4 regions of the Mesorhizobium sp. M6A.T.Cr.TU.016.01.1.1 genome follow, and region 2 is predicted to be linked to each of the others. Evidence: predicted binding sites of a transcription regulator. Region 2 holds the regulator's gene; each other region holds the start of a gene.

Region 1 (7,414 bases), 1.1 Mb from region 2:
TGTTGTTGTCGCCGCCTGCAGCGAGCGCCGTAAACGAATCGCGCAGGAATTTGGTGTTGCGGTCGTAAAGGACCTGCAAGGCCGCGACGGCCTTTCCGGCATCGTTGAAGCTCTGCCGGCCAAACGGCTCCGGCATCACGACTGAGTCTATGGCTTGGGGATAGATTCGCTTTTCCATGACCCAATATAGAGGCTTGGCCATGCGGTTGGGAGGGGTATGCCGCCTTGAACGCGGCCAAAACATCGTTTTTTCTTTTTCAGTGATTTCGATGAAGATCGATTGGGATTTCGATGAAGGTCGATTGGCTCTAACCACGCCGCAGGCTGATCAACAGCACAAAGCCGACGCCGTTCTTCTTCAACGCCGGCGCTTCGATCGTCGAGCCGGCATCGGCGCGCATCGAGGGCACGGCCAGAACCGGCGCCGAAAGCACGGCCAGGATAAGCGCCGCCCGAGGCAGGAGTCGAAGGGTTTTCAGGGCGTTGGCGACGATGCGGTTCATGGCTTTTGCTTTTGTCTCTCGAGGTCTTTGTCGGTTCAGGGGCGAAAATGGTTCACGCAACCGAACTGGCAGGAATTGGCCTGGTCCAGGGAGCGGGCCGGACGGCCTGCCTCGGCGACGAGGATGGCGAACAACATTCCGAACAGGCTCAGCAGCAGGCAGACGATGGTGAAGCGGCGAGCGAGCATTGCGTGGTGTCTCCTTCAATACGCACGAAAATGCCCGAGCCCGACTGAACCGGCTCTGATGCCAGCGTTCATCTGCGGTTCAAATTCATTGACGAGTTGTTGAGTGCCCGCCGCCCACCGCGCCGTCGCCGGCCACGAGCGTCGCCGCAGTCTGCTGCTGTCCCCGATCTTGCTGGTGATACGGACGAAGGACGCGCAAAATTGCTGTTAAGTGCAGAAGGCGCGCGCTCGCACGATCGTCCGACGCGGCCCGGGCCATTCGCGGCCCCGTTTTCAAATTTGTGGCAGCGGAAACGATCAGAGCTTGTGCCAGGTCTGGCTCCTGCAGATCAGTCCGCCGAGCACGCAGCCGCTCATCTTGAGCGAGGCGCCTGAGACCGAGGCCTTGCCTGAATAGGTCTTGTCGGTTTCCGGGTCGGTTATGGTGCCCGTATATTTGTCGGCGCCGGACACCTTGAACGAACCGATGCGCTTGCCGGCAAACTTGCCTGATTTGAGCGTGATGGAAAATGCGCCGCCGCCGCCAGCAATGGCGGCAGTCGAACCGGCTTGCGTTTTCCAGTTGCCTTCGATCGGATCGGCCCAAGCCGTGCCGGCCATGATCAATGTGGCCGCAAGGGCCATGCTGATTTTGCGAAACATGTTTCCTCCCTGTGGGCTTCCGGTCGGATGTTCCGCCCGCCGGTCTGCCCTTTACGCAAACGTAAGCTAATCCACCTCCCGGCAAAACAAAAGCGGTGCCGCTGGGGAAGACTTCAGGATTTTCTGGCCGCCCGAGACGGTCTCGTCGGCGAAAAATGAAACGACGGGTATGCTGGCTTTGTCTCCCGTGGTTAGCGGAGTCTTGATTTGCGCCTCGCAAATTTTCGTCAAATTTAGCCCAAACCGGCGAAATTGCTGGCTTTGCATCCTTAACGAATTCCCGCATTTACCTCTTGTTTTAGCTTTGTTTTCCTCAAATTAAGCACGCCACTTAACGACGGATTCAAGCCTCCGGTTCATTCTCGAAAGCATCGAAAGAGCGGCCGCCCCAAGGGTTATCAACAGATACCAAGGGACAGAAGGAGGCAGCTCTCGGGAGCCTGACAGGGGCTAGAACAGGGGATTGAAATGGCACGTTTTGAAATGCCTGAAGCCGGCTTCGGCGCCATGGGGGCAACTGCCCAGGCCGACATTCTTTTCGAACTGGGCATGATGTATGCGACCGGCCGCGATTGCGAGACCGATGTCGTCGCCGCTCACAAATGGTTCAACATCGCCGCGATCAAGGGCTCGGTCCGCGCCGCGGAACTGCGCTCGGAATTATCGGCCGCCATGTCGAAGGTCGAGATCGCCAGGGCGCTGCGCGAAGCCCGCGAATGGATGACGATGCACTAAGTTGGCCCTGAGTTCATCGGGCCCTGAGTTCATCGGGCCCTGAGTTCATCGGGCCCTGAGTTCATCAGGCCCTGAGTTCATCAGGCATTGAGATCACCGACAGGGACGCTTCAGGTCGAGGCCGCGCAAGACGGCCGGACCGGTAAGAACAAGGCCGCGCAAGACGGTCTCACCAACAATGACGAGAACGCGGCAGGCTGGATACGCCAAGCTGCGCGACGGACAGGGAAGGCGAGCGGTTTTCGGGCGCGGGAGCGTTCGGGGATGGTTCGATCGACAAAAGCCGCGACCGGCCGGAACAAGGCCGGCGCGGCTTTTGCGTTTTCGGGACCATGATCCCAAAAAGTGGAAACCGGTTTTTGGAAAAAGATCATGGTCAAACAGAAACGTTGCAGGCCCAATCGAGTGCCGCCGATGCGTCTAGACAGGCTTGGCGAAGGGTGAAATTCTCCCGCCCACTCTGGAAGAGGCGCGGCCGGGGCGGCCGCGCGAGAGTGGAGGAATATCACCATGAAACAGTTGGGTATTTTGAGCGCGGCCATAGTAGGCCTGATGATGAGTGCGCCGATTGCCTTCGCCGACGACATCACCTTTTCGGTGGTCGGACCGATGACCGGTCAGCTTGCCACCATCGGCGACCAGTTCAAGCAGGGCGCGCAAGCCGCCGCCGACGCGATCAACGCGGCCGGCGGTGTCGACGGCCGCCAGATCAAGCTCGACGTCCAGGATGACCAGTGTGATCCGAAACAGGCGGTTTCGGTCGCCAACCGCATCGTTGCCAACGGCGTCAAGTTCATCGATGGCCATGCCTGCTCGGGCTCGAGCATTCCGGCCTCGGCCGTCTACGCCGAAGCCGGCGCGCTGATGATGAGCCCGGCTTCGTCCAACCCGGTACTGACCGACGCGGCCGCGAAAGCCGGCTGGCTGACGATCATGCGCCTCTATACGCGCGACGATGCCCAGGGCGCTTTCATCGGCCCGTGGATCGCCAAGAAATATGCCGGCAAGAACGTCGTCATCATGCACGACAAGAGCGCCTATGGGCAGGGCGTGGCCGATGCCGTCAAGGCAACGATGAACCAGAACGGTCTCAACGAGATACTCTACGAGGGCATCAACGCCGGTGAAAAGGACTACGCGGCGCTTGTCACCAAGCTGAAGGACCTGAAGGCTGACGTCATCTATTTCGGCGGCTATCACCCCGAAGCCGGCCTCATCCTGCGCCAGTCGGCGGAACAGAACCTGAAGTATCAGTTGATCATGCCGGACTCGATTGCCACGCCGGAATTCTGGCAGGTTGCCGGTCCGGCCGGCGAAGGCACCATGTTCGTCTTCCCGTCGGATCCGCAGGCGAAGCCCGAAGCCAAAGAGGCCGTCGAAAAGATCAAGGCGGGCGGCTTCGTGCCCGAGGGCTTCACGCTGTTCTCCTATGCCGTGATCCAGGCCTTTGCCGAGGGCATCAAGCGCGCCGGCAGCGACGACCCGGCCAAGGTTGCCGAGGCATTGAAGAACGGCGAGCCGATCAGCACCGTCGTCGGCTCGGTCACTTTTGACGAAAAGGGCGACCTCAAGAACGTCAGCTACGACATCAACCAGTGGCACGACGGCAAATACGCGCCGATCCAGCCGTAACAACTGGCATAGCCTGCGGTAAACGGAGATGGCCGGGTCTGACCCGGCCATTTTCATTTGGGCGGTGCGTTTGTGGCGCGTGTCGACGTCGCCTTATGGATGGGGAACAGCGGTCAGCCGTGGGCTTCCTCGGCAAAACGCACCAGCACCGTCCCGTCGGTGACCTGCGCCCCCTCGGCCGCGATTTCGGCGATTACCCCATCATGGGTAGCGGCGATGGTGTGCTCCATCTTCATCGCTTCCAGGATCAGCAGCGGCTGGCCCTTGATGACGACCTCGCCCTTGGCTGCACGCACCAGCTTGACCAGACCCGGCATCGGCGCCCGCAGGCTGTCTGAACCGGCGGCGATTTCGTCGGCCCTCGCCAGCGGATCCGGCACCGCGAAGCTGTAGCCGACAGCGCCTTCAAACACGGTGACGTGGCCTGGCCAGCGGGCGAGGCGAGGGGCACTGCGAAGATCGAGCGGATCGGCGCTGTTATCCAGTGCCACTTGGAAGCGCCCATCCGGCCGCAGTACCGACACAAGCGCGATGATCTCGTCCTCGCCGTAGCGCAGCCGTGTGCGCCGCGGAACAGTGTGGAAATGCGCATAGCCGGCAAGCGACGACCACGGGTCATCGGTCGACGCCTGAGCCCCGGCGCCGGACGCCGCAAACGCGGCGGCGGCGACGATCTCGCTGCTCGGCGGCGGCACTGCGGTCAGTGCTTGCTGATGCCTGCTGATCAGGCCGGTATCGACATCACCTGCTGAAAAATCCGGGTCAGCGGCAAGAGCCGCGAGAAAGGCGGTGTTGACGGTCGAGCCGGCGATCTCGGTCTGCGAAAGGGCTATGCCCAGGGCTTCGAGCGCCGCCTGCCTGTTCTTGCCGTGCACGACGAGCTTGGCAATCATCGGGTCGTAGAAGGGTGAGATAGCATCGCCGGCCCGCACGCCGGTCTCGATCCGCATGCTGGCGCCGTCGGGCGCGGTATCCGGAAATTTCAGGTGATGCAGCGTGCCCGTGGCCGGCAAAAAACCCTTTGCCGCGTCCTCGGCATAGATGCGCGCCTCGAAGGCGTGACCGGAGAGCGCAATCTCGCTCTGCGTCTTCGGCAGCTTTTCGCCGGAGGCCACCCGCAACTGCCACTCGACTAGGTCGATGCCGGTGACCATTTCGGTGACGGGGTGCTCGACCTGCAGGCGGGTGTTCATTTCCATGAACCAGAAGCGGTCGGCCTTCAGCCCTTGCGAGGCATCGGCGATGAACTCGATCGTGCCGGCGCCGGAATAGTTGATCGCCTTGGCGGCCTTCACCGCCGCCTCCGTCATCGCCTTGCGCAATGCCGGTGTCATGCCGGGGGCGGGGGCTTCCTCGATCACCTTCTGGTGGCGGCGCTGCGCCGAGCAGTCGCGCTCGTAGAGATGCACGACATTGCCGAAGATGTCGCCGAACACCTGGACCTCGATGTGGCGCGGCTTCTCGACATATTTCTCGACCAGCACGCGGTCGTCGCCGAAAGCGGCCTTGGCCTCGCGCCGCGCACCCGACAACGCCTCGGAAAAGTCGTCGGGATGTTCCACGCGCCGCATGCCCTTGCCGCCGCCACCGGCGCGCGCCTTGATCAGAACGGGATAGCCGATCTCGCGTGCCTTGGAGGCGAGCAGCACGATCTCCTGCGCCTCGCCGTGATAGCCGGGCACCACCGGCACCCCGGCCTTCTCCATCAGCCGCTTGGCCGCGTCCTTCAGCCCCATGGCGCGGATCGAGGCGGCCGACGGGCCGATGAAGACGAGCCCGGCCGCCGTCACCTGGTCGACGAAATCAGGGTTTTCCGACAGAAAACCGTAGCCGGGATGGATGGCTTCCGCGCCGGTGGCCAAAGCCGCCGCGACAATCTTGTCGCCGCGCAGATAACTTTCGCCGACAGGCGAGGGACCGATATGCACAGCTTCGTCGGCCATCTCGACATGCAGGGCCCCGGCGTCGGCGTCGGAATAGACGGCAACGCTACGCACGCCCAACTTGCGTGCCGTGCGGATCACCCGGCAGGCGATCTCGCCGCGGTTGGCGATCAGGATTTTGGCGAACATGGGACCTCCAAAGCCAGAGCTTGCCGCCAACGGCGCGAATGCTCCTTCACGCGAGCTGTGGCAACACCCTGCTTTGCAGTCCGGCCATTGTCAAAGTATCGGTAAGTGAGGACCGCTTACTTGGAGGCTGCGACCTCGCACCCCCCGCCTGTCGTGACCTTATAACTGTTGCGGGTGGCCTGACAGGATTTCAATGCCAGCTCTTCGGCAGCTTTCTGTGATGGTGCATTCAAGCGCGAGCCGCAGATGATGTACAACGAAGTCACCCGCATGTATGGGGTGGTCGCATAGGCTGAATGGCCGCTGGCCGCTACATAAGCGTTGTAAGCCTTGGTGCACGGATCCTTCGCGTTCCGCGGCAAAAACGGGTGGAAACGGGTGTCGCCTTTGCTTCCCGCCAACGATTCCGCCGCTCCGATGCCAGGTGCCGTGAGTATAAGAAATCCTGCAAGTATCGATGTAATTGTTCTCTGGACGTATCTCGGTTTCATTTTTCCCCCTTGGAATGAACTGAGGCAACAGGCATTGCTACTTGGAGGCGGCGATGCTGCAGACTCCCGCTGTCGTGACCTTGTATTGCTTCCGGGCGGATTGACAGTCTTTCAGCGCCAGCGTCTCTGCAGCCTTTTGCGACGATGCATTCGCACGCGCGCAAACCACGAACTCTGTCGCCCAATTAAAGGGGGTCGACGCATAGGCGGAATGGCTGCCGGTCGCCACATAGGTCTTGTATGCCTTCTGACAGCCACCCGTAGAGCCCGGCGCGAAATACACAGGGTAGCGGCTGTCGCCTTTGCTTCCCGCCAGCGATTCTGCCGCACTAGCGTCAGGTGCCGCTAACATAAGCAATCCTGCAAGTACAGACATAGTTGTTTTCTGAAAAAGCGGCAGTCTCATCTTCGCCCAATCCCCATTGGTATTTGCAATGAGCAATAGCCGCGATTCTCTCATCTGGCCAGATCGGTGAATGAAAATAAATCTGAAAACTATGGATGGATTTTCTTACCTGTGCCGGTCACGCTCCGCCAAGCATTAACGCCTGCTCGTATAGTTCCGCCGTTTGCTGGTCGAAGCAGCAGAAGATGACGGTTTCCGGGATCGCGTTTTGGCCGATGAAGGCACGCAGGGTGCCAACGGCGATCTGCGTCGCCTGGTCCTTTGGATAGCGGTATACACCGGTCGAGATCGCCGGAAATGCCACCGTCCGGCAACCCTTGGCGGCGGCAAGTTCGAGCGACCGGCGATAGCAGGAGGCCAACAACTCGGCTTCGCGTTTGCCGCCGCCTTGCCAGACCGGCCCGACCGTGTGGATGATGTAGCGTGCCGGCAGCCTGTAACCCTTGGTGAGCTTAGCGTCGCCGACTTTGCAGCCATTGAGTGTTCGGCATTCCGCCAGAAGTTCAGGGCCGGCCGCTAGATGAATGGCGCCGTCAACGCCACCGCCGCCCAAGAGCGAGGTGTTGGCGGCGTTGACGATGGCATCGACCGCCAGCTTCGTGATGTCGCCGATATGAACGCGAATCCTCTGATCGCTTTCGCTCATCGTCACATCCTGAACACGCCGAACCTTGTCTCCTCGATCTCGGCGTTGAGCGCCGCGGAAAGGCTGAGCGCCAGCACCTCGCGCGTCTTGGCCGGATCG
Region 2 (7,414 bases):
GAGAGCACGATGCATAAATCCAAAGTGTTAGAGCATGCTATGTGCGTCCAAACGGACGCACGTCGTTCTAAGGCCGTCTGACGATGACGGCTGCCCTCACCCATCTTGGCGCGAAAGGCGAAGCCAATATGGTCGATGTCGGCGACAAGGCGGAAACGACCCGCACGGCGATCGCCGAAGGTCTTGTCTCGATGCGGCCAGAAACGCTGAAGATGATCCTCGACGGCGATGCCAAGAAAGGCGACGTGCTGGGCACGGCGCGCATCGCCGGCATCATGGCGGCCAAGAGGACGCATGAGCTGATCCCGCTCTGTCACCCGCTGCTGTTGACCAAGATATCCGTCGACATCGAACCGGACGCGACGCTGCCTGGCCTGAAGGTCACGGCGCTGGCCCGCGTCACCGGCAAGACCGGCGTCGAGATGGAGGCGCTGACCGCCGTCTCGGTCGCTTGCCTGACCATCTACGACATGGCTAAGGCGGTCGACCGCGCCATGGTGATCTCCGGCATCAGGCTGGTGGAAAAGACCGGCGGCAAATCCGGCGTCTACAAAGTAAGCGCCCAAGGGGCAGGCCAATAATGGCGCTGCTTCCGGTTGCCGACGCGCTCGAGCGCCTGCTTGAAGATGCTGCGCCCTTGCAAGCTGAAAGCCTCACCCTGATGGACGCCGCCGACCGGATACTGGCGGACCCGCTCACGGCGCTCCGCACCCAGCCGCCCTTCAACGCGTCCGCCATGGACGGCTATGCCGTGCGGGCCGAGGATGTCGCCTCCGCGCCGGCAACACTTGCGGTGATCGGCATGGCGCCGGCCGGACGCGGCTTTGCCGGAACAGTCGGCCCGGCGCAGGCCGTGCGCATCTTCACCGGCGCGCCGCTTCCCGCAGGCGCTGACACCATCGTCATCCAGGAGAATGTCCGCGACCTCGGCGGCGGCAGCATCGAAGTGACCGCGTCGACGGTTGAAGGCCGCAACATCCGCCGCCTCGGGCTCGATTTCTCGAAGGGCGACGTTCTGCTGGAGAAAGGCCGCCTGCTTGATCCGGCGGCGTTGTCGCTGGCGGCGTCGGCCAACCATCCGCAGGTCAGCGTGGTGAAACGGCCGCTGGTCGCCATCATCGCCACCGGCGACGAATTGCTGCCGCCAGGCAGCGACCTTGGCCCGGACCAGATCATCTCGTCCAACGCCTATGGCGTCGCTGCCGCGGCCCGCTCGGTCGGCGCCAGCGCGCTCGACCTCGGCATCGCCCCCGACCGCAAAGAGGCGATTGCCGCGCTGGTGAAAAAGGCGGTTAACGCAGGGGCTGACGTCATCGTCACGCTGGGCGGCGCCTCGGTCGGCGACCACGACCTCGTCCACGACGTGCTGACCGGCGAAGGCATGACGCTCGATTTCTGGAAGATCGCCATGCGGCCCGGCAAGCCGCTGATGTTCGGTCGGCTGGGCGACATCCGCTGCATCGGCCTGCCCGGCAATCCGGTGGCGAGCCTAGTCTGCACGCAGCTCTTCCTGAAGCCGCTGCTTGCGCGGCTTGGCGGACGCGCCTACCGGCAGGACATGCGTCAGGCGCGGCTCGGTGCCGCCATGGCGGCCAACGATATCAGGCAGGACTATGTACGCGCCGTGGTGAAGGAAGACGCGGGCACGCTCAAGGCGACGCCGTTCGGCATCCAGGATTCCTCGATGCTCAGAATGCTGGCCGACGCCAACGGGCTGATCGTGCGCGAGCCATTCGCTCCCCCCGCCGCGACAGGTGCCGCCTGCACCGTGCTGATGCTACGCTGAACAAAACGTCAACACATTCATTAAACTTTAAACAGTTGCGGAACACAACTGGAACAGATAGTGTTTGTTCTGGGTTTGTTTTTCTGATTCTGTTGGGGGTCGCGATGCTGACACGCAAACAACATGAGCTGCTGATGTTCATCCACGAGCGGCTGAAGGAAAGCGGCATTCCGCCCTCGTTTGACGAGATGAAGGAAGCGCTCGATCTCGCGTCCAAATCGGGAATCCATCGGCTGATCACGGCGCTGGAGGAGCGCGGCTTCATTCGCCGGCTGCCCAACCGCGCCCGCGCGCTGGAAGTGCTGCGCTTGCCCGATTCGATCGCGCCCGGCCTCAATGCGGCGCGCAAATTCTCGCCGAGCGTCATTCAGGGCAGCCTTGGGCAGGGCAGCCTCGGCCGACAGATCAAGCCGGCGCCGTCACGCATGCCTGCGGCCGGCAATGACGACGACGTCGTTGCCACCGTCTCCATTCCGGTGATGGGCCGCATCGCTGCCGGTGTGCCGATCGATGCCATCCAGCACCAGACGCATTCGATCTCGGTGCCACCGGACATGATCACAGGCGGCGCGCACTACGCGCTGGAGGTCAAGGGTGATTCGATGATCGAGGCCGGCATCTTCGACGGCGACACGGTCATCATTCGCAACGCCGACACCGCCCAGCCTGGCGAGATCATTGTCGCCCTGGTCGACGAGGAGGAAGCGACGCTGAAGCGGTTCCGCCGCAAAGGCGCCTCGATCGCCCTGGAAGCCGCCAACCCGGCCTATGAGACGCGCATCTTCGGGCCGGACCGGGTCAAGGTGCAAGGCAAGCTCGTCGGATTGATCCGACGTTACTGAACGGCAGCTTTCTTGGGTTTCTCAGGCTTACGGTATGGCGGCAGGCCCCTAGCCTCGCGAGAAAATCTCCGCTGCTCATGCCAAGGCCTATATGGCTGTTTGACGGCAAAACGGATTTCTGCGCGCGTCGTCGCCGATAGCGGATCGAAAAAGACGGCGGCACTGCCCATGCGAGCGAGCTGCCGTTTGGTCACGACGAGGACCAGCGGGTTGCGGCAGGGATTATAATAGGCCGTGGCATCGTCGATGACGATCAAGTCCGCAAAGGCACAGGCTGGCCGCGCGATTTTGCGGTCGTCGGCGAGCGCGATGATCGCGCCGGACGGATGCCGGGCGAGGCACAGGCCGGCAGTGCAATAGAAAGGCGCTCCCGGCGGCAGGTCGGCCGGGTCGGCGATGTCGAACCGCACGTCTCCTTTTTCGAACGTCTCCGGCTCGACAATGGTCGCTGAAGTCAGCGCATGTTTCCAGTTGTCGGTGGTGAATTCGTTCGAGCGCACCCGGTTGACGGCAAGTTCGCCGCCGCCGATCGGCAGCGCCACCAGATGCGCATCCTCCGAGATCAGCACGTCGGGGGTTCGCGTCTCGGAAATCGTCAGCAGGCCGGCAAGCGCAAAGGGAAGTGCCGCAAGCCGCAACCATGTCGTCGCCATCGTGGCGATGACCAGGGCGACCGTCACCAGCAGAACCGACTGCAACGAAATCAGCCCGACTGCATCGACCGGCGAACGTTCGGAGATCCATCCCGATATTGCAATCATGGCCGTCAGCCCCTTGCCCATCATGTAGAGGAAAGGTCCGTCGAAGCCGAAAGGCATTGCCAAGGCGCTGACGACCGCCAGGAACATGACGACCGTGACGATCGGCATGACGGCCAGATTGGCAAACAGACTGAGCGGCGAGACGCGCTGGAAGTGCCAGATGGCGAAGAGCGCGGTGGCGCTGCCGGCAATGATGGAGGTCATGGCGATGGTGCCTGTTCCAGCGACGAGCTTCCGCGTGACGAAAGCGGCCGGTGACCGTCGTTGTGGCGGCGCCGTGGCCTTGTCGGCACGATAGTCGGACCAGCCGGCATAGGCGCCCACGAGAGCCGCGGTCGCGGCGAAGGACATCTGGAAGCTTGGGCCGACCACCTCGTGCGGCGACACGACGATGACGGCGATGGCTGAAATCGTAAGATTGCGCATGGTGAGCGCAGCCCGGTCGAACAGCACGGCGACAAGCATTACCGCCAGCATGATGAAGCTGCGCTCAGCCGCGACCACGATGCCGGAAAAAATGAGATAGGCAGCGATGGAAAGGAGTGCGGCTGCAGCCGCATATTTTTTGACCGGCCGGCGCGACGAAAAATCGGGAAACAGCGCAAAGGCGCCGCGCAGCAATCCCATGATGGTGCCGGCGACAAGCGCCATGTGCAGGCCGGAAATGGAGATGATGTGGTAGATGCCGGTGCGCCGCATCGATTCGTTGATCTCTTCGGGGATGCCGGCACGCACGCCGACGATCAGCGCAGCGGCAATCTCCCCCTCGGCGCCACCGATGCTGTCCCTGATATGGTCGGCGATGGTTTCACGCGCCTTTTCGATCGACGAAGAAAGGCGCGCTGCTAACGGTGCATCTTCGGAAGCGACGATCTTCGGATTGCCGAGGAAAAAGCCACTGGCGCCGATACCGGCGAAATAGCTGTCAAAGGAGAAGTCATAGCTGTCGGGCCGAACCGGGCCAGTCGGAGGCAAAAGCCTTGCATAGCCGGTTGCCACCGAGCCTGCGGTCATCTCAGCGGGAATTTTGCGTGCCGAAACCCTGACACGTTCCGGTGCATAACGCAGTGTCGGCCGGGCGGTCGATATCACGTCGAGGGTCAGCCTGATCCGGCCGTTCGCCATCTGGTCGAGCCTGACGACGCGGCCGGTGAGTTGGGTCTGGATTACCGAACCGAGCATCTGCGTTCCCGCGCGCCAGGTTTCAACCTTGGCGGCGAGCACACCGAGCGCGCACAGCAACGCTGCCATGAAACACAAATGTGTTTTGCGCCATGACCGCGTGACCGCTGCGCACAATGCCGTGAGGACCACCACGGCAATGGGCTGCGGAAAGTCCGGTTCCACGGCAAGCGAGAAATAGACGATCACTCCGGATGCCAGGAAAACCGGCACCAGCAGGAAGGCGACGCCGCGGTCGAGCTCCATGCCCGCCGCCGAAACCACGCTGTTGCGGAGAGCGGATAGTGAAAGACGGCGGAAATGAACGACAGGCCCGGGTATTGGCGCGGAGCGGTCCGGCGAGAGAGGCTGGATGCCGGGGTGCGACGCAGGCAGCGAAACGGGTAGCGGCTCGACGGGAGAAACGTCGGCAAACAGCGATCGTTCGCTGACGCTCGCGATCGCGCCCTCGCTCTCGTCCACGCCGCGGCCTGGTCCAGCCATCGGGTCTGCCCCTTGCGCCCTTGACCTCCTATGCTACATGAACGCGCGACGCGCGAAAGTCCGCGCAACCACATCGGTTTCCTGCACTTGCCCGAGAGTTCCATGTCCGACAAGGTCGTCACCCGTTTTGCCCCGTCGCCCACCGGCTTCCTGCATATTGGCGGGGCCCGGACGGCGCTGTTCAACTGGCTGTATTCGAAACACACCGGCGGCAAGATGCTGCTGCGCATTGAAGACACCGATCGTGAGCGTTCGACCGATGCGGCAACCGCCGCCATTCTCGAGGGGCTCTCCTGGCTCGGCCTCACCTGGGACGGCGAGCCGGTATCGCAGTTCGAGCGCGCGCCGCGCCACCGCGCTGTCGCCGAGGAGCTGGTACGCCTCGGCAAGGCCTATTACTGCTATGCGACGCCGGCTGAGCTGGAGGCGATGCGTGAGAGCGCGCGGGCCAAGGGGCTGCCTCCCCGCTATGACGGCCGCTGGCGCGATCGCGACCCGTCGGAGGCGCCGGCCGGCGCCAAGGGCGCCATCCGCATCAAGGCGCCGGCCGACGGCGAGACGGTGGTGCATGACCTCGTGCAGGGCGATGTCCGCTTTCCCAACAAGGATCTCGACGATTTCATCATCCTGCGCTCGGACGGCAATCCGACCTATATGCATGCCGTCGTCGTCGACGACCATGACATGGGCATCACCCACATCATCCGCGGCGACGACCATCTGACCAATGCCGCCCGCCAGATGGTGATCTATCGAGCCATGGGCTGGGACGTGCCGTCGATGTCGCATATCCCGCTGATCCATGGCGCCGACGGCGCCAAGCTGTCGAAGCGGCACGGGGCCCTCGGCGTCGAAGCCTATCGTGCCATGGGCTATCTGCCCGAAGCACTGCTCAACTACCTGGCGCGGCTCGGCTGGAGCCACGGCGACGACGAAATCATGTCGATCGCCGACATGATTGCGTGGTTCGACATCGGCGACGTCAACAAGGGAGCCGCCCGCTTCGACTTCGCCAAGCTCGAGGCGCTGAACGGCGTGCACATGCGCCGCATGAACGACGCCGAATTGCTCGATATCTTCATCGCCACCTTGCCCTATCTCGAAGGCGGCCCGGCGATCGCCGCGCGCCTCGACGACACGCGCAAGGCGCAGTTGCTTGCCGCCCTGCCCGGCCTGAAGGAGCGCGCCAAGACGCTGGTTGAGCTGGCCGACGGTGCCGCCTTCCTGTTTGCCGAGCGCCCGCTGCCGATCGACGAGAAGGCGGCTGCATTGCTCGGCGGTGAGGCGCGCGAGATCCTGCGGGGCGCGCACGTGGCGCTGAAGACGATTTCAGGCGACTGGACGGCCGAAGCGGCGGAAGCCGCGATCCGCGAATATGCGCTGGCCGGCGGCCATAAGCTCGGCGCCGTGGCCCAACCTTTGCGTGCCGCGCTCACCGGCAAGAGCACCTCGCCCGGCGTGTTCGACGTGCTTGCCGTGCTTGGCCGCGAGGAAAGCCTGGCGCGCGTCGCGGATCAAATCGATTAGCAAAACTGGCCCAAGAAGATTGGCATTGAAAGGTGGGTTTCGCAGTGCAACATTAGGTCTTGGCCCAATTTGGCACGCAAATCCAATTGCGGGCGCAAACGCGCGGACTCCGATCCTTTCGACGTGTTGCGTTGCAGATATTTCGCCTTTGCCGGCATGAGAAAACCAAAAGGAGTTTGCAATGTCCGAAGCTGCGACAAAAATGGAATTTGGCGGCAAAACCCAGGCGTCGACTGCAAAACTTGAGTTCGGCGGCAAAACTCACGAACTCAAGGTGCGAAGCGGCTCGGTCGGACCTGATGTCATCGATATCGGCTCGCTTTACAGCACCACCGGGGCCTTCACCTACGATCCCGGCTTCACGTCGACGGCAAGCTGCGAGTCGGAGATCACTTTCATCGACGGCGATGCCGGCATCCTTTTGCATCGCGGCTATCCCATCGACCAGCTGGCCGAGCATGGCGACTTCCTCGAAGTCTGCTATCTCTTGCTCTACGGCGAATTGCCGACCAAGGCGCAGAAGGACGATTTCGACTACCGGGTGACGCGCCACACCATGGTGCATGAGCAGATGTCGCGCTTCTTCACCGGCTTTCGCCGCGACGCGCACCCGATGGCGGTGATGTGCGGCGTGGTCGGCGCGCTGTCGGCCTTCTATCACGATTCCACCGACATCTCGGACCCGTATCAGCGCATGGTCGCATCGATGCGGCTGATCGCGAAAATGCCGACGATCGCGGCGATGGCCTACAAATATCACATCGGCCAGCCCTTCATTTACCCGAAGAACGAGCTGAATTTCGCGGCCAACTTCCTGCATATGTGCTTTGCCG
Region 3 (7,414 bases), 200 kb from region 2:
GGCTAGGCTTGGCGCCGACATCGCTGTCGGCCCAATGCAGCGCTTCGGCGTGCCGATGGGCTTTGGTGGGCCGCACGCCGCTTATTGCGCCGTCTCCGACAGGCTGACGCGGCTGATGCCCGGCCGCCTCGTCGGCCAGTCGACCGACAGCAAAGGCCGCGCCGGCTATCGTCTCGCCTTGCAGACGCGCGAACAGCATATCCGTCGCGACAAGGCGACCTCCAACATCTGCACGGCGCAGGCGCTGCTCGCCAACATGGCGACGGCCTATGCGATCTGGCATGGCCCTGCCGGCCTGCAGGCGATTGCCGGCCGAATCCATGCATTGGCCAACCGCTTGGCAGCCGGCCTTAGGGCATCAGGCGTTTCTGTCGTTGGCGCAAGCCGCTTCGACACGGTGACGGTGGAAGAGAAAGGCAGAGCCGGCGCGATCGCCGCCGCTGCTGAAAAGACCGGCCGGCTGCTGCGTGTCATCGACGCCGACCACATCGGCATCAGCTTCGATGAGACCTCGACCGACGCCGATCTGGACGCGATCGCGGCGCTGTTTGGCGCCAAGGCGGGCGCCGCTGCCGGCAGCACCATGCCCGGACAGCCGCGCGGCAAGGAGTTTCTCACGCAGCCGGTGTTCCACGACAACCGTTCGGAAACCGAGATGATGCGCTTCCTGCGCCGGCTGGCCGACAAGGACTTGGCGCTCGACCGCGCCATGATCCCACTCGGCTCCTGCACGATGAAGCTCAACGCCGCCGCCGAGATGATGCCGGTGAGCTGGCCAAGCGTCGCCAATCTGCATCCGTTCGCGCCGGCCAGCCATTCGGCAGGCTACCGCGCTATGGTCGGCGAACTGGAAGGCTGGCTGTCGGAGATCACCGGCTTCGATGCGGTCAGCCTGCAGCCCAATGCCGGCAGCCAGGGAGAGTATGCCGGATTGCTCGCCATTCGCGCCTATCACCGCTCGCGCGGCGAAGGCCATCGCACCGTCTGCCTGATCCCGTCCTCCGCGCATGGCACCAATCCGGCGAGTGCGGCGATGGCCGGCATGAGCGTTGTCGTCGTGCGCTGCACCGAGGACGGTAATATCGACATGGACGATATGAGTGCCAAGGCCAATGAGCATTCCAAGAATCTCGCGGCGCTGATGTTCACCTATCCCTCGACGCATGGGGTATACGAGGAAGGCGCGCGCCATCTCTGCGCCCTCATCCATGAGCATGGCGCACAGGTCTATTTCGACGGCGCCAACCTCAACGCCTTGGTCGGCCTCGCTCGCCCCGGCGACATCGGCGCCGATGTCTGTCACATGAACCTGCACAAGACCTTCTGCATCCCGCATGGCGGCGGTGGCCCAGGCGTCGGCCCGATCGGCGTAAGGGCGCACCTCAAGCCCTATCTGCCGGGCCATGTCACCGAAGGCTCGGCGCATGCCGTGTCGGCCGCACCGTTCGGCAGTGCTTCCATCCTGCCGATCACCTGGATGTATATCCGCATGATGGGCGCCTCCGGCCTGAAGCAGGCGACCGAGACGGCGATCGTTTCCGCCAACTACGTCGCGACGCGGCTCGCCCCGCACTTCCCGCTCCTCTACAAGGGCCGGCACGATCGCATCGCCCATGAGTGCATCCTCGACACCCGCGTGCTCAAGGAGAGCTCCGGCATCAGCGTTGACGATATCGCCAAGCGGCTGATCGACTATGGCTTCCATGCGCCGACCATGTCGTTTCCGGTGGCCGGCACGCTGATGGTCGAGCCGACCGAGTCCGAGCCCAAGAGCGAACTCGATCGCTTCTGCGATGCGATGATCGCGATCTCGGGCGAGGCGGCCAAGGTGGCGAAAGGCGAATGGCCCTTGACCGACAATCCGCTGGTCAATGCGCCGCATACCGCCGCCGAGGCGCTGGCTGGCCAGTGGACCCATCCCTATTCGCGCCTGGAGGCGGCCTATCCGGCCGGCGATGCCGACACATCAGCCAAATACTGGCCGCCGGTGTCGCGCATCGACAATGTCGCCGGCGACCGCAACCTCGTCTGCTCCTGCCCGCCGCTGTCGGAATATCTGGGCGCGGCGGAGTAGACCATGATCCCAAACCGAAGGTCAGCGCAGCAAAAAGTGGAATCCGGTCTTCGGACAAGATCATGGTCTAACAAGAAGATAGAAGCCTCAATCAGGCAGAACGCAAGGCCGGCGCATCGGCCTTGCTCGCCTTGTTGTGGGAGACGACGCGATTTCGCCCGGCGCGCTTTGCCGCATAGAGTGCGGCGTCGGCTTCCGCCAACACATCGTCGAGACTGGTGCCGCCGGTCCCGCCGAAGCCGATGCCGCCGCTGACCGTGCTGCGCAACGGACCAAGCTGGGTGGCCACGACTTCCGCGCCGAAGGCGACGCTGATCTTGCTCGCAATGTCGTAAGCCTTCTCTTCCGTCATCCGCGACATGACCAGCACGAATTCCTCGCCGCCCAGCCGGAAGGCGTCGACGCCGGTCCTGGCGTATTTCCTGATGACAGCGGCGAAGCGGCGCAGAACCTGATCGCCGACCGGATGACCGAATACATCGTTGGTTCTCTTGAAGTGGTCGAGGTCGAACATGGCCACGGACATGAACGGACCGAAGACCCGCTCGCCGTAGAATGCCGTCAACGCCCGCCGGTTCATCAGCCCGGTCAATGGGTCGGTCATGGTCTCGGCCTTCAATTCGATCTGCGCCTGTAAATGGTGCAGGGAGAGCGTCAGTGCCCCGAGCCCGGTCATGCAGGCGACCGCCACGACGGAGTTCAACCGTTCGGCCCAATTGTCGGGCGCAACGCCGAGCATCCATTGGCCCTTGACCAGCAGGACCGCGCCGCAAAGTACGAAGGATAGCGCACAGATGCCGCTCAGGAACGAAACGACCAGCAGAATCCGGCGATCGTGACCACCGCCCTTGATCCAGAACATCACCCCGATAAGCGAGAGCAGCGCCGTTACCGTCGCGTAGGTGACGATGAAACCGACACCGTCGAGGCCGAAATACGTCGCGCCTGCGCAAACAGCCATCGCAGCCAAGGTCGGCAGGATGGCGCGCCTGTAGTCGCGCACGCCGAGATACTGCATGGCCGACAGGCAGATGATCAGAAAGCCCAGGCTGAGAAGCGCAAGCACAATCTGGCAAAGCCAGGGGCTGGGATGCCTGGCATAATGCCAGAACAAGACCACATGCGCGACGAGCACGAGAATGCCGCAAGCCACCGTCAGGACGAAGCGGGCCTGCGGCGCGGCGAACCATATCGCAAACATGGTGATGCTGAGGCACATGCCCGACAGCGCCGCCGCGAGCAGGAGCGAACTGTAATCCAACATGCGTAAGCGACAGCCTCTTGAGAGTTCCGCTGCATTCTAGGGAGGCGGCAGTCCGCGGATACCGTTTTCAGCCAACCTTCCGATGCAACCTTCGGAAAAGGTTTACAAAGCGTCGATGCGCTCGACGCATTTCCGCCGCTTGGTTGTCGAATGGTTTTGCGGTAAGAGGCTCAATCCTCGAACGTAACAGGAACCTCCGTCGCCTGCCCGCAAAAAGCGTGGCAGTATCGGGTGGTGATTCGCAGCATCGGAATCCAGGACCAGCATGGACGACAATAACGATCTTTTCGGCACTATGGACAAGCAGCCGCAACCGGTTCGCGCCACCGCGCGCCCGGCCGACCCGCTGGTGCAGGCGGCGAAGCGCCCGGCATCCCGCGACGGCAGCGAGAGCTACAGTGCCGCCGACATCGAGGTTCTCGAAGGGCTGGAGCCGGTGCGGCGGCGGCCCGGCATGTATATCGGCGGCACCGACGACAAGGCGATGCACCATCTGTTCGCCGAGGTCATCGACAATTCGATGGACGAGGCGGTAGCCGGCCACGCGACTTTCATCGATGTCGAGCTTTCAGCCGACGGATATCTGGCCGTGACCGACAATGGCCGCGGCATTCCGGTCGATCCGCATCCGAAATTCAAGAAGCCGGCGCTCGAAGTCATCATGACGACGCTGCATTCGGGCGGCAAGTTCGACTCGAAGGTCTACGAGACCTCAGGCGGCCTGCACGGCGTCGGCGTCTCCGTCGTCAACGCGCTGTCGGACCATCTCGAGGTCGAGGTCGCACGCGGCCGCCAGCTCTATCGCCAGCGTTTTTCACGCGGCGTTCCGGTGACCGGTCTCGAGCAGCTCGGAGAGGTGCATAACCGCCGCGGCACCAAGATCCGCTTCCATCCCGACGAGCAGATCTTCGGCAAGGGTGCTGCTTTCGAGCCGGCGCGGCTCTACCGCATGACGCGCTCGAAGGCCTATCTGTTCGGCGGCGTCGAGATCCGCTGGACCTGCGACCCCTCGCTGATCAAGGAGAAGGACACGACGCCGGCCAAGGCCGAGTTCCATTTTCCCGGTGGCCTAAAGGACTATCTAAAAGCGTCGCTCGGCGACGAATTCCAGGTCACCCGCGAAATCTTCGCCGGCAAGAGCGACAGGCAAGGCGGCCACGGCTCGCTCGAATGGGCGGTGACCTGGTTCGGCGGCGATGGATTCCTCAATTCCTACTGCAACACCATTCCGACCGGCGAAGGCGGCACGCACGAGGCCGGCTTCCGTAACGTCTTGACGCGAGGCTTGCGCGCCTACGCGGATCTGGTCGGCAACAAGCGCGCTTCGATCGTCACCTCGGAAGACGTCATGATCTCGGCGGCGGGCATGCTGTCGGTGTTCATCCGCGAGCCGGAATTCGTCGGCCAGACCAAGGACAGGCTGGCGACGATCGAGGCGATCAGGATCGTCGAGACCGCTATCCGAGACCCCTTCGATCACTGGCTAGCCGACAACCCGCAGGAAGCCTCAAAACTGCTCGAATGGGTGATCGCGCGTGCCGACGAACGGGTGCGCCGCCGGCAGGAAAAGGAAGTCTCGCGCAAGAGCGCGGTGCGCAAGCTGCGCCTGCCCGGCAAGCTCGCCGACTGCACGCAGAATGCCGCTGCCGGCGCCGAACTCTTCATCGTCGAGGGCGATTCGGCCGGCGGCTCGGCAAAACAGGCGCGCGACCGCGCCAGCCAGGCGGTGCTGCCGCTGCGTGGAAAGATCCTCAACGTCGCCAGCGCCGGCAACGACAAGCTGGCCGGCAACCAGCAGATTTCGGACCTGATCCAGGCGCTTGGCTGCGGCACGCGCTCGAAGTACCGCGACGCGGATCTGCGCTACGACCGGGTCATCATCATGACCGACGCCGACGTCGACGGCGCCCACATCGCTTCGCTGCTGATCACCTTCTTCTATCAGGAGATGCCGAGCTTGGTCCACGGCGGCCATCTCTATCTGGCGGTGCCGCCGCTCTACTCGATCCGGCAAGGCGGCAAGGTCGCCTATGCCCGCGACGATGCGCACAAGGACGAACTTCTGCGCACCGAATTCACCGGGCGCGGCAAGGTCGAGATCGGCCGCTTCAAGGGGCTGGGCGAAATGATGGCCGCCCAGCTCAAGGAAACCACCATGGACCCGAGGAAGCGCACGCTGCTCAGGGTCGATGTGATCGACGCCGAGGCCGCAACCAAGGATGCGGTCGACGCATTGATGGGCACCAAGCCGGAAGCCCGCTTCCGCTTCATCCAGGAACGCGCGGAGTTCGCCGAGACGGAAGTGCTGGATATCTGAGCTAACTCGCTCGCGTCGAATGCGGAGATGAGCGTGTGACCTGGGACCGGCTGCGCAGCGATCTTGCCGCGAGGTTCGCCGGCGTCACGCGACCGACGCACTCGGATTGGATTTTCGCTCTGCGCACGGTTTCGGCCGGGCTGATCGCACTTCTCGCCGCCTACGCGCTCAAGCTCGACCACCCGCAATGGGCGATGATGACGGTGTTCATCGTTGCCCAGCCGGTCGCCGGCATGGTGCTGGCGAAAGGTTTTTACCGGCTGCTCGGCACACTGGCCGGCGCGCTGGCGGCGATCGGCACCACCACGGTCTTTGGCGCCAACCTCTGGCTGCTCGTCACGGTGCTTGCCGTCTGGATCGGCCTTTGTACCCTCGTCTCGTCGCTGCTGCGCAACCCGGAAGCCTATGGCGCTGCGCTTGCCGGCTACACGGCGATGATCATCGGCCTGCCGGCTTTCGGCCAGCCACATCTCGTCGTCGATCTCGCCGTGGCGCGCTGTGGGGAGATCGTGCTTGGCATCGTCTGCGCCGCACTGACCAGCCGGCTGATCCTGCCGAAACTGGCGGCTGACGCCATCATCGGCAGGCTGAAGCGCTGCATCCTCGACCTTGCCGTCTATGCTGGCGGCGCGTTCTCCGACAGCGATGCGGCAACCCTTGCCAACCTGCACCGAAAGCTGGTCGCAGACGCCCAGACGCTGGGTGAAATGCGCGCCTATGCGAGGCTGGAAGCGCCGAGCTTCGCGACGCGCGCCTATCCGGTCCGCCGCACTATCGGCCAGCTTTTGTCGGCGCTGTCGGCGGCGCGCGCTCTGTATGCCCATGCCGCACCGAAAAACGCAGTCCTCATACCCGTGCGCACCGAGCTGAAGGTTTTCGTCGGCGAATTGGCAGAAAAACCGGGTGCGCTGGACGACACAGCACCCTGGATAGCGCGGCTCGACGCGATCGTTGCCGAAGCACGGCGGATGCCCGACATGCCCGCCGCAAAAGGCGATGACAGGGCAGGCGCAGTCACCCGCCTCACCATCGCCGCCGATTTCGCGGAGGCCCTGAAGCAAGTGCTGCGCGGCCTGGACGCCTTACGAGCGCCGGCCCCGCGCCTTACGCGTGAACGCAGGCAGCCGGCGCTGGTCGTGCACCGCGACTACCATGCGGCGTGGCGAAACGCCGTGCGCGCGGCACTTGCGACACTGCTGGTCGCCGCTTTCTGGCTGACGACAAAATGGTCCGAAGCGGCGGGCACGGTCATCCTTGTCGCCGTCGTCTCCAGCCTGTTTGCCGCGCGCCCCGATCCCGTGCAATCGGCCTGGGGCTTCTTCAAGGGGACGTTGCTGGCCCTGCCCTTCGCATTTCTCGTCGGTCAGGTCGCGCTCCCCGCTCTGCCCGGCTTCGGCTGGTTCACGCTCTTCGTCGTGCCGATCCTGGTTCCCGCGGCGCTGGCGATGGCCAATCCGCGCTATGTCGGCGTGGCAACCGCCTTCGCCATCAATTTCCTTGCCTTCCTCAGCCCACATCAGGCCATGACCTACGACCCCGGACCGTTTTTCGCCGGTTCGGCATCGATCTTGGTCGGCATTCTTCTGGCGATCGGCGTCTTCCTCACGGTACTGCCCGCCGATCCGTGGGTCACCGTCGGCCGTATCGTGCGAGCCATGCGGGAAGATCTGGCGCGCCTCTGCCTGCATGAGCGCGTGCCGAGACGCGAGGCCTTCGAAAGCCTCGCCTACGACCGGGTCAACCAGTTGATGCCGCTCAT
Region 4 (7,414 bases), 3.1 Mb from region 2:
CTCGACCGTCGAAGCCCAGCGCATGTTCATCGAGGCGCATGTAGTGGCGGTGGCGTCGGGAAGGCCAAGGATTGCGGTGTGAGCGCGTAATCTCCCCCCTCGAGGGGGAGATGTCGCCGAAGGCGACAGAGGGGGTCGCCGCGCGTGCAGCGCTACTTCCTTCTGTCGCAGGAGGCCGAGCCCGGTCGGACCGACCCCCTCTGGCCTGCCGGCCATCTCCCCCTCAAGGGGGGAGATTGGCAGCTTCGCCGACTTCGAAAATCTTCCCCTTCACCCTAAGCTGAATTGACCGTGCTACCCTGACATGCCAAAGGCCCGGCCAAAGCCTTTCATCTTGGAGAAGCCCTGATGACCGATCGCGTCGAAATCGCCGGATTGCGGATTGCCCGCGAGCTTTATGATTTCGTCGTGAACGAGGCGCTGCGGGGCACCGGCATTGCCGCCAACGCCTTCTGGACCGGCTTCTCGGCCATCGTGCACGATCTTTCGCCGAAGAACCGGGCGCTGCTGGAAAAGCGCGATGCCCTGCAGGATCAGATCGACCGCTGGTATCGCGACAATGGCGCGCCCAGCGACATGGAAGCCTACAAGGCGTTCCTCAAGGAGATCGGCTATCTCGTGCCGGAGGGGCCGGCCTTCTCCGTCGCGACGGAAAATGTCGACCCGGAAATCTCGGTGGTTGCCGGGCCGCAGCTGGTGGTGCCGGTGATGAACGCGCGCTATGCGCTGAACGCCGCCAACGCGCGCTGGGGTTCGCTCTATGACGCGCTCTACGGCACCGACGCTATCCCCGAGACCGACGGCGCCGATAGGGGCGGGAAGTTCAATCCCGTGCGCGGCGCCAAGGTCATTGCCTGGGCGAAGGGTTTTCTCGACGAGTCGGTGCCGGCCACCTCGGGAAAATGGGCTGGGGTGAACGGGCTTTCGGTTGCCCACGGCATGTTGCGGCTGGGCGAGGGCGCCGGCGCCACCACGCTTGCCGACCCAAAACAGTTTGCCGGCTATCGCGGCGATGCCGACAATCCCGAAGCCGTCCTGCTCACCGGGAATGGCCTGCATATCGAGATCGTCATCGACCGCAGCAACCAGATCGGCAAGACCGATCCGGCCGGCATTGCCGACGTCGTGCTGGAATCGGCGCTGACCACCATCCAGGACTGCGAGGATTCGGTCGCGGCAGTCGATGCGCAGGACAAGGTCGTGGTCTACCGCAACTGGCTCGGCCTGATGAAGGGCGACCTTGCCGAGGAGATCACCAAGGGCGGCAAGACGTTTACGCGAAAACTCAATCCCGACCGCTCTTACACCGCGCCCGATGGCGGCGCGCTGACGCTGCCCGGCCGCTCGCTGATGCTGATCCGCAACGTCGGCCACCTCATGACCAATCCGGCGATCACAGACCGCGACGGCAACGAGGTGCCGGAAGGCATCATGGATGCGACGATGACGGCGCTGATCGCGCTGCATGATGTCGGGCCGAACGGACGCCGGCAAAACTCCCGCGCCGGCTCGATGTATGTCGTAAAGCCCAAGATGCACGGGCCGGAGGAAGTCGCCTTCGCCGTAGAGATCTTCGACCGCGTCGAGGCGCTGCTGGAGATGCCAGCGAATACCATCAAGATGGGCATCATGGACGAGGAGCGGCGCACCACCGTCAACCTCAAGGAGGCGATCCGCGCCGCCAAAGACCGCGTCGTCTTCATCAACACCGGCTTCCTCGACCGCACCGGTGACGAGATCCACACCTCGATGGAAGCCGGCCCGATGATCCGCAAGGGCGACATGAAGCAGGCTGCCTGGATTGCCGCCTACGAAGCCTGGAATGTCGATACCGGGCTGGAATGCGGGCTGGCCGGCCGCGCCCAGATCGGCAAGGGCATGTGGGCGATGCCCGATCTGATGGCGGCGATGCTGGCGGAGAAGATCGCTCACCCCAAGGCCGGCGCCAACACCGCCTGGGTGCCATCGCCGACGGCGGCGACGCTGCACGCCACTCACTATCACAAGGTCGATGTTCATGCCGTCCAAGTGGCGCTGAAGAGCCGGCCCAAGGCAAAGCTCGACGACATATTGTCGGTGCCGGTCGCGGTGCGGCCGAACTGGTCTCAGGCAGACATCCAGAAGGAGCTCGACAACAACGCCCAAGGCATTCTGGGCTATGTTGTGCGCTGGATCGACCAGGGCGTCGGCTGCTCGAAAGTGCCTGACATCAACGATGTCGGCTTGATGGAGGACCGCGCCACGCTGCGCATTTCCTCGCAGCATATCGCCAGCTGGCTGCATCATGGCGTCTGCACCTCGGATCAGGTGATGGAGACGATGAAGCGCATGGCAGCGATCGTCGACCGCCAGAACGAAGGCGACCCGCTCTACCAGCCGATGGCGCCGGACTTCGACAAGTCCATCGCCTTCCTCGCCGCCTGCGACCTCGTCTTCAAGGGCCGGGTCCAGCCCAACGGCTACACCGAGCCGGTGCTGCACGCGCGGCGATTGGAGCTGAAGGCGAAAGAGCAGGCCTGAGCGAAGCGTCCCCTCCCCCTTGAGGGGAGGGTGGCCCAAAGGGCCGGGTGGGTCCTGCGTGAAGTGCGCCGACGGCTACGCCCTCTCCTTCAGCAGTCGGTGGGCAGCCTTACTTCCAAAGAAAATGCCCGTTCCAACGCACGCAGAACGAACCCACCAGGCGTCATAGCCGGTTAACCAAATGAGCAATAAGACGAGAAGGCTGACAGCACCGGCGACAAGTGCACCCACGGCGAGAGCCACCGCTGGGGATCGAGTTGGTCTGTCTAGTGGCATATTTCTTATCCAGGTCGCGTCGAGCATCCCATCTCCCGGGCCGGTTCTCGGCCTCTCCTTGTATCACGCCGCCTGCGCCATTCGCTCCGAGCTCTTGCGGTAGGAAATCGCCTCGGCCAGATGAATGCGCCCGACCGTCTCGCTGGCCTCGAGATCGGCCAGCGTCCGCGCCACTTTCAAAACGCGGTGGTAGGCCCGCGCGGAAAAGCCGAGTTTCTCGCTGGCATCCCTGAGCAGCGCCAGGCCTGATGCATCCGGCATCGCGATCTCCTCGATGACGGAGGGCGAGCAATGCGCGTTGGTGGTGGCGGAGGTCGCGCCGTGCCGCTCGAAACGCTCGCGCTGGATCGTGCGGGCGCGGGCCACGCGCAGCGCCACCGCAGCACTTTTCTCCGCCCGGTCCGGCCGGATCAGATCGCTGGCCGAGACCGCCGGCACCTCGATCCTGAGGTCGATGCGGTCGAGCAGCGGGCCGGAAATGCGCGCCTGGTAATCGGTGCGGCAACGGTCGCCGCGCAGGCAGCGATAGCCCGGCTCGCCGGCCATGCCGCAGCGGCACGGGTTCATCGCCGCGACCAGTTGGATGCGCGCCGGATAGGTGACGCGATGATTGGCGCGGGCGATCATGCAGTCGCCGGTCTCCAGCGGCTGGCGCAGCGCATCGAGCGCCTGCGGCGAGAATTCGGGAAACTCGTCGAGGAACAGCACGCCGTGATGGGCAAGCGACGCCTCGCCCGGCCGCACGCGCAGGCCACCGCCGACCATCGCCGCCATCGAAGCCGAATGGTGCGGCGCGCGGAATGGCCGCCGGTCGGTCAGTTTTCCCTCACCGAGTTCGCCGGCCACCGACGCGATCATCGAGACTTCGAGCAACTCCCTCGGCGCCAGCGGCGGCAGGATCGACGGCAGCCGCTGCGCCAGCATCGATTTTCCCGACCCCGGCGGTCCGATCATCAGCAGGTTGTGGCCGCCGGCCGCCGCCACTTCCAGTGCCCGCTTGGCGGTCTCCTGGCCCTTGATGTCGGCCAGATCAGGCAGATCGCGCGCCGAGACATGGATGCCGGCTTCCGGCCGCGACAGAACCTGCGTGCCGCGAAAATGATTGGCGATGGCGATCAGGCTGCGCGGCGCCAGAATGTCGAAATCCTTGCCGGCCCAGGCCGCTTCCGGTCCGCAGGCGAAAGGGCAGATCAGGCCTTTGCCCTCGGCATTGGCGCCGATCGCCGCCGGCAGCGCGCCGGCCACCGCGGCGATAGTGCCGTCGAGCGACAGCTCGCCAAGCACGACATAGCCGGCCAGCATGTCGCCCGGAATGGCGCCAAGCGCCGCCATCAGGCCGAGCGCGATCGGCAGGTCGTAATGGCTGCCTTCCTTGGGCAGGTCGGCCGGCGCCAGATTGACGGTAACCTTCTTCGACGGCATCGACAGGCCGGACGCATGCAGCGCCGCCTGCACCCGCTCGCGGCTTTCGGCCACCGCCTTGTCGGCGAGGCCGACGATGTGCATGTTGACCTTGCCCGGCGCGATCATCACCTGCACGTCGACCGGCACGGCCTCGATGCCCTGGAAAGCCACCGTGCGGACCCGCGCAACCATTTTTTCACCCCGGATGCAGGCTTGCCCAAGCCTCTGCGATCATGCCGCGAACGGCTTCACCAGAGACAACCACAGATTTACGGCCAAGGCAAGAACATTAGGGGAACAGACAAATACCATTGCTGCCAGGAAGTTGCGTCAGAGTTGCGGGCTCGAAATGCGCCTGGGAAGGCTACTTGCGCTTGCCCTCGACCGCATCCCAGAACAGGCTCGCAATATCGGCGCCGCCGAAGCGTTTTACCTCGCGCACGCCGGTCGGCGACGTCACGTTGATCTCGGTCATGTAGTCGCCGATCACGTCGATGCCGACGAGGATAAAACCGCGCTCCTTCAGCGACGGGCCGATGCGGGCGCAGATCTCGCGCTCGCGCGCCGTCAGTTCGGTTTTTTCGGCGCGGCCGCCGACATGCATGTTGGAGCGTGAATCATGCTCGGCCGGCACCCGGTTGATGGCGCCGACCGGCTCGCCGTCGATCAGGATGATACGCTTGTCGCCCTTGCGCACGTCCTTCAGATAACGCTGCACGATGTAGGGCTCGCGGAACATCTGGCCGAACATCTCGAGCAGCGAGGCGAGGTTGCGGTCGGCCTCGTGCAGATGGAAGATGCCGGCGCCGCCATTGCCGTAGAGCGGCTTGACGATGATGTCGCCGAACTCCTTGCGGAAGGCGGCGACCTCCAGCGGATCCTTGGTGATCAGCGTTTCCGGCATCAGGTCGGGAAACTCGGTGACGAAGATCTTTTCCGGGCTGTTGCGCACCCAGGCCGGGTCGTTGACCACCAGCGTCTTAGGATGGATACGCTCAAGTATGTGCGTCGTGGTGATGTAATTCATATCGAAGGGCGGATCCTGCCTGAGCAGGACGACGTCCATCTCCGACAGGTCGGTGCGCACTTCTTCGCCGAGCGAATAGTGATCGCCTTTCTCATCGCGGACCTGCATTGCCTCGATGCGGGCAAACACCTTGCCGCCGCGCAGCGACAGCCGGTCGGGCGTATAGTGGAACAGCTGGTGACCGCGGCGCTGCGCTTCCAGCGACAGCGCAAACGAGGTGTCGCCGGCAATCGAGACGGTGGAGATGTGGTCCATCTGGACGGCGATTTTCAATTTCATGGCGGCTCTCCGGCGCACTTGGAGCGACGTGCGTCCATTTGGACGCACAAAGTACGCTCCAACACTTTGAATCTATCCATCGTGCTTTCCGAAAATCGATTCCGCTTTTCGGGCCGATGCATCGACCACAGCGATATATGGAACTCGGCGCCTTCTGCCAATCGGCCCAAGACCTATATCGACCAAGACTATATGGGGCCGCGCTTCGCTTGGCGCACCCTTCACCGATCGAAGACCAGCCTGGAATAACCGAGGAAGGAGAGCGCCATCGCGACCAGCGAGGCGATGGCAAGTGCCGTCAGCGGTGGCATTGCCGGCAGCGCCATCAGGATGGCGCAATAGGCGAGGTAATTGACGATGCTGGTGGCGATGCCGACGCCGCCATAGCGTGCGCCCTCTTGCGCGATGCCGCGGCTCGACGGCGAGAAGGTCAGGTGGCGGTTGATGGCCCAGGTGACGGACAGCGCAAAGCCGATCGAGACGACACGTGCGACGAAGGGTCCAAGCTGCGTGAAGGCCAGCAGAAGCCACAGCGCCGCCGCGTCGACGACGAAACCGACGCCGCCGGCAAAGATGAAGCGGACGAGGCGTTTCACAACAGAGCCTAGGCCGCCCGTGGGGTCTTGCCCGGTCCGGTCTTCAAGGTCGCGGTCGCGCCTGCGCGTTCGCGCTCGACCCGGCCGGAAGGCATCGACAGATAGAAGATGCGCTTCTGCTCGGCCCGGCCGCGCGATACCGAATCGAGGATCAGGCCGGTCACCGCCGCCAGCATCGACAGAAGCAGCAGGCCGACCGACAGCACCCAGGTCGGCATGCGTGGGACAAGGCCGGTTTCGACGAACTCGATCAGCACCGGCATCATCAGGAACAGGCTCGATGCCAGGAAGAGCACCGCGAAGGCGCCGAAAAAGCGCAGCGGCTGCGTCTCCTTCATCAGCATGGCGAACATCCACAGGATCTTCGCGCCGTCGCGATAGGTCGACAGTTTCGACGAGGAGCCCTCCGGCCGGCGGCCATAGTCGAGCCCGATCTCGCTGACCGGCAATTTGAGCTGCGAGGCGTGGACCGACATTTCGGTCTCGATCTCGAAGCCGCCGGAGACGGCGGGAAAGCTCTTGACGAAGCGCCTGGTGAAGGCGCGGTAGCCGGAGAAGATGTCGGTGAACTCGCTGCCGAACAGCCATTTGTAGAGGCGATTGAAGACGCTGTTGCCGAAGGCATGGCCAGTCCTGCCGGCATCGTCGGTGACGCCTCGCCTTGTCCCGACCACCATGTCGGAGCGCTCGGTGAGCAGCGTGTTGATCAGTTGCGGCGCGTCCTCCGGCGCATAGGTGCCGTCGCCGTCGGCCATCAGATAGATGTCGGCTTCGATGTCGGCGAACATGCGGCGCACCACATTGCCCTTGCCCTGGCGCGGCTCGCGGATGACGGTAGCGCCGGCCGCGCGGGCTCGGAGCGCCGTCAGATCGCGCGAATTGTTGTCATAGACATAGATCGCGGCCGTAGGCAGGGTTTCGCGAAAACGCCGCACCACGTCCGCGATCGTCAGCTCCTCGTTGTAGCAAGGCAGAAGCACGGCGATGGCGGGTTCGTAGCGAACTTCTTGCGGCATTTTCGTCTCCGGATGCCTTGGCCCGGGTCCTTGGCCGTGCTGAATGCCGGCCTGCTCGGGCGCCTTTACTATTTATTGAAGCCGTTAAGGCTAGGTTTAAGTTGCCCCATATTCCTTCCAAAGGTCATAGAATGAGCATAGCCAAGCATGGCGCCTCCATTTGGAGGTCCGAAATCGTGCTGGCGCTGCTTGCCACGCTGGTGGCGTTCGCCGTCAATGCCTGGGCCGGATTCCCCCAATTGACCAACGCCCACGGCGACAACGACAATTTGCTGCGTTTGGTCGAGGTTCGCGAC

The links. Region 2 encodes LexA, which represses DNA repair genes until DNA is damaged. Its sites were predicted from a motif close to TGTTCNNNNTGTGTTCNG; they were not measured.
Region 1: the regulator LexA is predicted to act here: its motif matches at 1,628-1,645, upstream of EJ075_RS00070 (sel1 repeat family protein).
Region 3: the regulator LexA is predicted to act here: its motif matches at 3,516-3,533, upstream of parE (DNA topoisomerase IV subunit B).
Region 4: the regulator LexA is predicted to act here: its motif matches at 4,483-4,500, upstream of EJ075_RS09480 (YifB family Mg chelatase-like AAA ATPase).

Annotation. Positions count from the first base shown of each region.
Region 1 is NZ_CP034452.1:7,537-14,950, reverse strand. It holds gene EJ075_RS00085 (AMP nucleosidase) at 1-136, opposite strand, end outside; gene EJ075_RS00080 (hypothetical protein) at 309-503, opposite strand; gene EJ075_RS33010 (hypothetical protein) at 539-691, opposite strand; gene EJ075_RS00075 (DUF2147 domain-containing protein) at 989-1,333, opposite strand; gene EJ075_RS00070 (sel1 repeat family protein) at 1,802-2,068, shown strand; gene EJ075_RS00065 (ABC transporter substrate-binding protein) at 2,579-3,700, shown strand; gene EJ075_RS00060 (acetyl/propionyl/methylcrotonyl-CoA carboxylase subunit alpha) at 3,814-5,772, opposite strand; gene EJ075_RS00050 (hypothetical protein) at 6,301-6,669, opposite strand; gene EJ075_RS00045 (O-acetyl-ADP-ribose deacetylase) at 6,788-7,315, opposite strand; gene EJ075_RS00040 (carboxyl transferase domain-containing protein) at 7,318-7,414, opposite strand, start outside.
Region 2 is NZ_CP034452.1:5,690,912-5,698,325, reverse strand. It holds gene trpC (indole-3-glycerol phosphate synthase TrpC) at 1-17, shown strand, start outside; gene moaC (cyclic pyranopterin monophosphate synthase MoaC) at 84-581, shown strand; gene glp (gephyrin-like molybdotransferase Glp) at 581-1,786, shown strand; gene lexA (transcriptional repressor LexA) at 1,891-2,628, shown strand; gene EJ075_RS27535 (ComEC/Rec2 family competence protein) at 2,622-5,054, opposite strand; gene gltX (glutamate--tRNA ligase) at 5,157-6,581, shown strand; gene gltA (citrate synthase) at 6,763-7,414, shown strand, end outside.
Region 3 is NZ_CP034452.1:5,486,626-5,494,039, reverse strand. It holds gene gcvP (aminomethyl-transferring glycine dehydrogenase) at 1-2,074, shown strand, start outside; gene EJ075_RS26560 (GGDEF domain-containing protein) at 2,166-3,338, opposite strand; gene parE (DNA topoisomerase IV subunit B) at 3,604-5,655, shown strand; gene EJ075_RS26550 (FUSC family protein) at 5,691-7,414, shown strand, end outside.
Region 4 is NZ_CP034452.1:2,019,532-2,026,945, reverse strand. It holds gene EJ075_RS09490 (hydantoinase/oxoprolinase family protein) at 1-82, shown strand, start outside; gene EJ075_RS09485 (malate synthase G) at 349-2,520, shown strand; gene EJ075_RS09480 (YifB family Mg chelatase-like AAA ATPase) at 2,860-4,392, opposite strand; gene gshB (glutathione synthase) at 4,565-5,506, opposite strand; gene EJ075_RS09470 (GtrA family protein) at 5,728-6,102, opposite strand; gene EJ075_RS09465 (glycosyltransferase) at 6,111-7,118, opposite strand; gene EJ075_RS09460 (GtrA family protein) at 7,250-7,414, shown strand, end outside.